DNA from 2 places in the Novosphingobium sp. BL-S-19 genome. Region 1 is predicted to be linked to the other one. Evidence: predicted binding sites of a transcription regulator. Region 1 holds the regulator's gene; the other holds the start of a gene.
What was found. The regulator LexA, encoded in region 1, represses DNA repair genes until DNA is damaged. The targets are predictions, from matches to a motif close to GTTCCNCNCTTGTTCT.
Positions count from the first base shown of each region.

Region 1 (4,422 bases):
GAAATGCCGGCGTTCAGTCAGAACCGTCTGCTGCTGGCAATGCGGGAGCCTGGCACGGGCCGGGCGATCAAGGTGCGGCTGAGCCTGCCCCATGATTTGGGGGTGATGGGCGCGGGCCAGGCACCCGAGACGGGCGCCCTGATCCGGTTTCGCGGAAGGCTGGTCCCTCCTGCCGCTCCGATGCTGCCGGGAAGCTACGATTTTGCGCGCGCTGCCTGGTTTGCAGGGCTTTCGGCGTCCGGACGGGCGCTGGCACCCGTCGAGGTTTTGGAGCCCGGGAACGGGACGGATGTTTTCGCGGCATGGCGGGCCGACCTCTCCGGACATATCCGGTCTCAGCTTGAGGGCACAAAGGCCGGGATTGCCATAGCCTTTGCAACGGGAGATATGGGCGCAATCGCCGCGGATGACGCGCAGGCGATGCGCGATGCGGGATTGGCGCACCTGCTTTCCATCAGCGGGCTTCACGTCAGCGCCGTGATCGGCGCAGTCTATTTTCTTGCCATTCGCTTGCTGGCGCTTTCCCCCGCGATCGCACTGCGATGGCGCCTGCCGGTGGTGGCTGCGGCCTTGGGTGGTCTGGCGGGGATCGGCTATACCCTGTTGACGGGATCGCAGGTGCCCACCGTCCGCTCTTGCGCGGGCGCCCTGCTGGTGCTGGGCGCGATGTTGCTGGGGCGTGAAGCGTTGTCGGTTCGAATGCTGGCGACCGGGGCGTTTCTCGTCATGGTGTTGTGGCCTGAGGCTATCGTCGGTCCCAGTTTTCAGATGAGTTTTGCGGCGGTGCTTACATTGATCGCGGTGGCGAAGGCAGCGCCGGTGCGTCGCTGGATGGCGCCACGCGATGAAAGCGTGCCGATGCGAGTCTTGAGGTCGGCAGCGCTGATGCTGGTGACCGGCGTCGCGATCGACCTGGTTCTGATGCCGATTGCCCTTTATCATTTCCACCGTGCAGGCGTTTTTGGCGCGCTGGCCAATCTCGTGGCCATTCCGCTGACGACTTTCGCCGTCATGCCCCTTGTGGCCATTGCGCTCCTTCTCGACGTCGTCGGTCTTGGAGCGCCGGTATGGTGGCTTGCAGGCCACGCCATTGCGCTCCTTCTTGAGCTTGCCCACGTCGTTGCGGATATTCCCGGCGCGGTTCGCCTCCTTCCGGTGATGGGAGCGGGGCATTTTCTCCTGTTCGTCACAGGCGGTTTGTGGCTGGCCTTATGGTCGGGGAAGGTGCGTTTTCTCGGTCTCGTTCCGGCGTTTGCGGGTGTCGCCGGATTGGCGCTGATCGGTCCTCCCGACATTCTGGTGAGTGGTGACGGCCATTACATTGGCATGACGGTGGGGGATGGGCGCCTGGCTATCCTGCGTGAGAGCAGAAGCGGCTATGCGCTGGACAACATGTTGGAAGTTACCGGGCAGCGCGAACTGCCGCTCGCTCTGCCCGGACAGCGTGAGGTCCGATGCAATAACGACTTTTGCGCGGCGGCCTTCCGGCGAGGTGAGAGGATGTGGCATGTTCTGATCGCGCGCAGCGATGCTTATGTGCCGATCCCTTCGCTGGCACGGGCCTGCGGCCGCGCGGATATCGTCATTGCCGATCGCTCGCTGCCGCAAAGCTGCAAGCCGCGATGGCTGAAAATCGATCGTCCCATGCTGAAGCAAACGGGCGGGATCGTTATAGATCTGGAAGGTCAGGCGCTGCGAACGGTGGCCCAAAGCCATGGTAGCCACGGCTGGTGAGATATTTGGAGGGGTTGATCCGACTGCCTCGGATCAACCCCTCCAACTCCCGTATATCCCGTTTTCCGAACCATCCGGTGTTTTCACCCGATTGGAAAACACCCCAAGAATGTCGCGAGCCTGTGCAGCGATGCCAGTCCGGCGATCGGGTCCGTACCCCTTGTCAGTGATAGCGGCGCAAAATGCCTGCGAGTTTGCCCTGAACCTGCACTTCCCCGGCGCCGTAGATCTGGGGCTCGTATGCGGCGTTCGCCGGATCGAGCCGAACCTTTGGCCCTTCGCGGCGGAGATACTTGAGGGTGGCTTCCTCACCGCGGATGAGGGCCACCACGATTTCCCCATCGCGCGCCGTGTCGGTGCGCTTAACAAGCGCCAGATCGCCATCGAGAATACCGGCCTCGATCATCGAATCACCGGAAACCTCAAGCGCATAATGATCTCCCGAGCCCAGCAGGGCTGCCGGCACCGGCAGCGTCGCCTGACCTTCGATTGCCTCGATCGGAACGCCGGCGGCGATGCGGCCGTGTAGCGGTATCTCGATTACGTCGTTGGCCGGTTCCGGAGCCCGCGGAGCCGCGCGCAGTGCAGCGGGCGCTTCTCGCGGTGTCGCAGGCGTGGCGGCGGCAGCAGGGGCCTTATTGGTCACATCGTCAGGCTGGCGAAGCACTTCAAGGGCGCGGGCCCGATTGGGGAGACGACGGATAAAGCCGCGTTCCTCCAGCGCCGAAATCAACCGGTGAACGCCCGACTTCGATTTGAGGTCCAGCGCATCCTTCATTTCTTCGAAGCTGGGCGAGACCCCGCTTTCTTCAAGGCGAACCTGAATGAACCGGAGCAATTCGTGCTGCTTGCGCGTCAACATCTGGCTGCCTCACCTGCTTCGCCGAGATTGGCGGTCTGTTCCCTTCGCGAAGAACACATGGAGGTTCATTCGCGAACAATGAGGGAACAATTAAGCAACGAATCCGGTAGCGTCAAGCAATACCGCCATTCTGGAGCAAGTATACCCAAACCGTATCCCCGCGATTGGCAGCGGGGGCGTTGCCGGGGCGATCGATAAGAACATTGCTTGTGGCCAGAGAGACCAAGGCGCTGCTGTCCTGCACGCTATGGGCGCTGACGGTTTCGCCATCCCAAAGGCCGCGCACGAATTCGCGTCGATCGCCGCTGGGCGGCAAGGCGTCGGCCAAGCGGGTCAGCAACGGCATCTGTGCAGGCCTGCGGGCGCCGAGCAACGCGCGAAGAGCCGGCAACATGAAATGGTATGCGGTTACGAGACTGGAGACCGGATTCCCCGGCAATCCGATCACGATCTGCGCGCGCTGGCCGCGCGCTTTTCGCGCCACCAGCAATGGCTTGCCCGGCCGGATTGCCACGCGCCAGAAATCCAGATCGGCACCCCATGCTTCGAGTGCGGGACGAACGAGATCATGATCGCCAACGGAAACGCCGCCGCTGGTAACGATGACATCCGCGTCACCGGCAGATTCGAAGGCGCGGATCAGGGCGTCGAGATCGTCGCCCACCGGGCCGATTCTGTCGACCGCGACCGGAAGGCTTTGGCCCATCGCGGCGAGCATGGCGCCGTTGCTGGCGGGTATCTGATGCGGTTCGCAGCATTCCGGATCCACGGCCAGTTCGTCCCCGCTGTCGATCACGACAAGGCGCGGTATCCTTCGAACCGGCAAGTGCTTGTGCCCCGCCACGATCGCGAGTGCGGCCTGGGCGGCGCCGATACGGGTGCCGGACGGCAGGATTTCCCGCCCCTCGGGGAAGTCCATACCCTGGCGGCGTATATGTTTGTGCAGCGGGGTGGGGCCTTCGCCGGTCAAGGTGACGCGATGCTGATCGCGCGTGACATCTTCCTGAAGGATGACTCCTCCTGCGCCGGCAGGGATCAGGGCGCCGGTCGAAATGCGAATGGCCTGCCCCGGCGTGACGGCGGCTTCGTAAGGATGCCCCGCGGCACTTTCGCCCACGACATGCCAGGGCCCGGCGGTATCGCCTTCCGCAACCGCGTAGCCATCCATTGCCGAAATGTCGCGCGCGGGCTGAGTCCTCCGGGCAACCAGGGGTTCGGCCAGATAGCGGCCGAGGGCGCTGGGCACATCGACGCGCTCGACCGGCGTGGGCTCGACAAGCTGCAGCAGGCGGTCCTGGGCATCTTCCAGCGAGAGCATGGGCTGCCGGGCCATCAGATCGCGCCTGCCGCGATCCACACGCCGGACTTGCCGCCGCGCTTTTCGATCAGCCGTATCGCGCCGATCACCATGCCTTTGTCGAGTGCCTTGGCCATGTCGTAGATCGTCAGGAGGGCAATGGAAGCTGCCGTAATTGCCTCCATTTCGACGCCGGTCTTGCCTGTGAGCGAGGCCGTGGCGATCGCGCGGATGCCGTCTTCCTCGAAACGGAAGTCGACGTTGACCGCGTCGAGCGGCAGCGGATGGCACATCGGAATCAGGTCGGAGGTCTTCTTTGCCGCCATGATCCCCGCAATCCGGGCCGTTCCCAGCACATCGCCCTTGGGCGCATTGCCGGCGCGGATCGCGTCGAGCGCCTCCCGCGTCATGGTGATGAGTCCGGATGCGATGGCGAGGCGTTGGGTATCCGGCTTGGCGCCGACATCCACCATGCGGGCGGTGCCATCCGAATCGATGTGGGTGAGGCTCTTGGTCATTTCGGGCGGCT
Region 1 is NZ_CM145497.1:1,181,143-1,185,564, forward strand. Features, by position in the region: gene ACZ1JV_RS05130 (ComEC/Rec2 family competence protein) at 1-1,734, shown strand, start outside; gene lexA (transcriptional repressor LexA) at 1,898-2,596, opposite strand; gene ACZ1JV_RS05140 (molybdopterin molybdotransferase MoeA) at 2,709-3,929, opposite strand; gene moaC (cyclic pyranopterin monophosphate synthase MoaC) at 3,929-4,411, opposite strand; gene ACZ1JV_RS05150 (hypothetical protein) at 4,408-4,422, opposite strand, start outside.

Region 2 (4,422 bases), on a different replicon from region 1:
CGGGGAAGGCGAGGTGAAAGGGGCGCAGGCTCATCAGGGCTGACTACCGCCTATCGCACGCGCGCGCCACGGGAAACGCCTGGGAAACGGCGGAGGGGCGAACGGCGGAGGGGCGCTGTGGGGCTTCGACAGGCTCAGCCCGAGCGGATGGGGGCGCTTGCATGGGAAGGTAGGGAAGGGGGGGCTATAGCAAGCCGCCCCCTCAACTCCGCTCAGGCTGAGCGTGTCGAAGCCCAGCCTCAGCCCCAGCGATTGCCTCAACTATTGCCTTCAGCGGCAGCGCGAATAGTTACCCGCGCGGCAGGCGGCCACGTCGCGGCGCCATTTGGCAAGGTCGGCTTCGTACTGGCGTCGTGCCTGCGCATAGTCCTGCGCATCGTCGTTCGCGTAGCCTTCATCGCCGCGCTGGCCTTTGTAGGACTTCCAGCCATCCGCATATTGCGCATCACGCTTGCGCACATAGGCCAGCTGGTCCTGATTGAGCTTGCGGATGATCGCGCGATCGCGGGCAATGGCGTCGGGCGTCATCGTCGGATCACGCGGATCGTCGGCCAGGGCCGGGCTGGCAATGGCCACCATTGCCCCACACGCCAGAATCGGCGCGCCAAGCGCCAGAAGGATACGCGACCCCCTCATCATTTTCTCCATCCCTGAGGTATTTGCGCCAAGCTCTGCCGTCACGGGAAACGCCGTGCAAAGCCTATGCGACGAACGGTGGCGGCGGGAGATGGAGTGTGCTGCGCCTGCGGCGAGAAGAGAGGATCGTCGGGAACCGGGATCGCCGCCCACGGGGGCAGGGCGGCGATCCCGTCCCGTCAGCGCGCGGAACGCCCGGCGGTCGAACCGCGGGCAACCGCCAGGACGGCTACCTGCCCGCCGTGATCGCGAGCGGCGAGCACGGTGTCGCGCGCCGCGAAGGCTTGCTGTGTGCTCTGGGTGCGGCAGGCGCGCATGTCGGCATAGGCCGGCAGATCGCGCAGGTCTGCAGTGCCGCAAACATGATCGACGGCCGTTGAAATGCGCGTATCCAGTTGCGCACGGCCCTGCGGCGTACCCAAATCGAGGTCGGCGTAGTGCACTTCCTCAGTCGGAAGGGATCCTTCGGCAGTGGTTGCCGGGGTGGATCCCTCGCGCGCGATGGCAGGCGTGGCTACCGCCAGCGCCGCGCACAGTAGCGAGACGCCTGCGATGGCCCCGGTGTGGGGCGCGCGGATGAAAGCGGGAACTTTGCGAATATTCGATTGCATCATGCTCGTATCTCCGGTCGGTCCGGGGAAATGCCCCGGCGCGGTGGTGGACTGCGAGCGACCCTCATTGCGTTGCCGATATTCGAACGTTCAGTTGTTCTGAATTGCCTTGGAACTGCTGGACATTTCCCAGCGATGGTTGACGCGCCGTTTGGCCGCATTGCCGTCGGACCAATCCGCATGAATGGCGGCCGCGCGGGATCTTGCCGCACCCTGGTGCGACACGATTTGTCGTCCGGATCATGCAATGCAGTCTGCTTGATCCAGTCTATTTCGGGCTATTGAAATATAACTTACCCTCGTGGAAGATCAGTTCCGAAGATGGGAAAGTCATTCCCACAGGAAGTAGTCTCTGGTGTGTGCATGTTTGCGGTCGCTACGGCCGGGTTGCCGAAAGTTTCAGCAATCCGATCCATTCGTGCGACCTTCCGGCCCGGTTGTCGTCCGGGCCGGAGGTGCGCCGCCGTCGTTACCGCATGGCAACAACGGCAAGTGTCGGCGTGCTGGCCGCGGCAAGGTTTTGTCCCTGCGCACGCGCGGCCATGTGCTGAGCGAAGAGTTCGTCGCGGGCTGCATAGGCCCGCGTAGTGGACTCGTCCCTGCAGTCCATCATGTGGCTCAATTCGTCCAGATTGCGCACGTCGGCGGTGCCGCAGACGGTGCGAACGGCGGAATCAAGCCGTGTTGTCAGTCGATCTCGGCCGGCCTCGCTGTCGAGGTTGAGGTCGTTGTAAGTCACGAAAACGTGCGGCACGTTCGGATCGATGACGCGGTTCTTCACGACGACGTCCTCCGCAGCGGCGGGCATGGCAAGGCCAAGCGCGGCCCCGAAAAGGACGGCGGAAGCGATCATGGAATTCCTGGACATTTTGGGTTCTCCTCCTTCAAGGGCACAGTCGCATGTCCCCGGAACATCGGTTCCACGGCGCATGTGCTGCGACGACCCTGTGCGATCTGAAAAAATCCCTCTCACACAGACGCTTGGCGCACCTGTGCTCGATAAACCCCACACTCTCAATTCGATGCAAATTTCTGCTATCGGCCCACCACGATCGCCTTGGCTCTCCCTGATGCCCGACATCTACTTATTTCAAGTAGATCGGCATTTAAGCAAGAAGCGAGTCGTTATTCTTTTCGGGCAGTGTTTTTATTGCGCATATGCATGACGCTTTCAAGTCCGCGGGCCGTCGGATCGGTGAACGGCATCTGACGACCGATGGACGACATTCCGCCGCCGACGAACGGCATCGGGTGCGACATGACCTGCGTACATGGCTCTGTTGCAATCGGGACCGTCGTTCCCACATGGCGTCGCGAACCCGCGGCGTGCCATTAGCCCGTGCCTTGCGTATCGCGAACAAATCTGGAACATACCTCCCCCATGAGTCTCTCCCACATCACCGTCCGCGGCGCCCGTGAGCACAATCTCAAGGGTTTCGACATCGAACTCCCGCGTGAGAAGCTGATCGTCATCACCGGCCTGTCGGGCTCGGGGAAATCCAGCCTTGCGTTCGACACGATCTATGCGGAAGGGCAGCGCCGCTATGTGGAGAGCCTCTCCGCCTATGCGCGCCAGTTCCTGGAGATGATGCAGAAGCCGGACGTCGAGCATATCGACGGCCTCAGCCCCGCGATCTCGATCGAGCAGAAGACTACGAGCCGCAACCCGCGCTCCACGGTGGCAACGGTGACCGAGATCTGGGACTACATGCGCCTGCTCTGGGCGCGCGTGGGCATTCCCTATTCGCCCGCCACCGGCCTGCCGATCGAGGCGCAGACCGTGTCCAACATGGTCGACCGGGTGATGGAACTGCCCGAAGGCACGCGCGCCTATCTGCTCGCGCCGGTCGTGCGCGGCCGCAAGGGCGAATACCGCAAGGAACTGGCCGAGTGGCAGAAGGCGGGCTACACCCGCGTGCGCATCGACGGCGAACTCTACGCCATCGAGGACGCCCCCGCGCTCGACAAGAAGTACAAGCACGACATCGAAGTCGTGGTGGACCGCATCGCGGTGAAGGACGGTATCCAGACCCGCCTTGCCGACAGCTTCGAACAGGCGCTGAAGCTGGCCGAGGGGCTGGCCTATATCGACCTTGCGGATGGCGTCGTGCCGGGGCGCGAGGAAGAGGGTAAGGGCAAGAAGAACCTCAAGGGCGCCGGCCTGCCGCCGAACCGCATCGTCTTCTCCGAAAAGTTCGCCTGCCCGGTCAGCGGCTTTACCATCGAGGAGATCGAGCCACGCCTGTTCTCGTTCAACGCCCCGCAAGGCGCCTGCCCGGCCTGCGACGGCTTGGGTGAGAAGTTGCTGTTCGATCCGCAGCTGGTTGTCCCGAACGAGCATCTCAGCCTCAAGCAGGGCGCCATCGTGCCCTGGGCCAAGTCGAACCCGCCTTCGCCTTATTACATGCAGGTGCTCTCCAGCCTGGCCGAGCATTTCGGTTTCGACCTCACCACGCCGTGGGATGCGCTGCAGACCGAGCTGAAGATCGTCATCCTCTACGGCACCGGCGGCAAGGCCGTGCCGCTGACGTTCAAGGACGGCAAGAAGGAATACACGGTCAACAAGCCGTTCGAGGGCGTGATCGGCAACCTCAACCGCCGCATGATACAGACCGACAGCGCCTGGATGCGCGAGGAACTGTCCAAGTTCCAGACCGCGCAGCCCTGCGAAACGTGCGAGGGCAAGCGCCTCAAGCCCGAAGCGCTTTCGGTGAAGATCGCCGGCAGCGACATTGCCGATGCCGCGCGCCTTTCGGTGGCGGACGGCTTCGCGTGGTTCGGCGCGCTGGAGGAGAAGCTCACCAGCCAGCAGCAGCAGATCGCCAAGGCCATCCTCAAGGAAATCAACGAGCGCCTCGGCTTCCTCAACAACGTCGGGCTCGATTACCTCAATCTCGACCGTACCAGCGGCACGCTGTCAGGCGGCGAAAGCCAGCGCATCCGCCTTGCCAGCCAGATCGGCTCGGGCCTGTCGGGCGTGCTCTACGTGCTCGACGAACCCTCGATCGGCCTCCACCAGCGCGACAACGACATGCTGCTGGAAACGCTCAAGCGCCTGCGCGATCTGGGCAACACCGTGATCGTCGTCGAACATGACGAGGACGCGATCCGCACGGCCGACCATATTGTTGACCTTGGCCCCGGCGCCGGCGTCCACGGCGGCGAAGTCGTGGCC
Region 2 is NZ_CM145498.1:3,041,672-3,046,093, reverse strand. Features, by position in the region: gene ACZ1JV_RS22610 (VOC family protein) at 1-34, opposite strand, end outside; gene ACZ1JV_RS22605 (hypothetical protein) at 271-639, opposite strand; gene ACZ1JV_RS22600 (UrcA family protein) at 816-1,250, opposite strand; gene ACZ1JV_RS22595 (UrcA family protein) at 1,717-2,115, opposite strand; gene uvrA (excinuclease ABC subunit UvrA) at 2,629-4,422, shown strand, end outside.
Region 2: uvrA (excinuclease ABC subunit UvrA) is a predicted target of LexA. The motif match lies at 2,602-2,617, and genes of this name have one in related genera.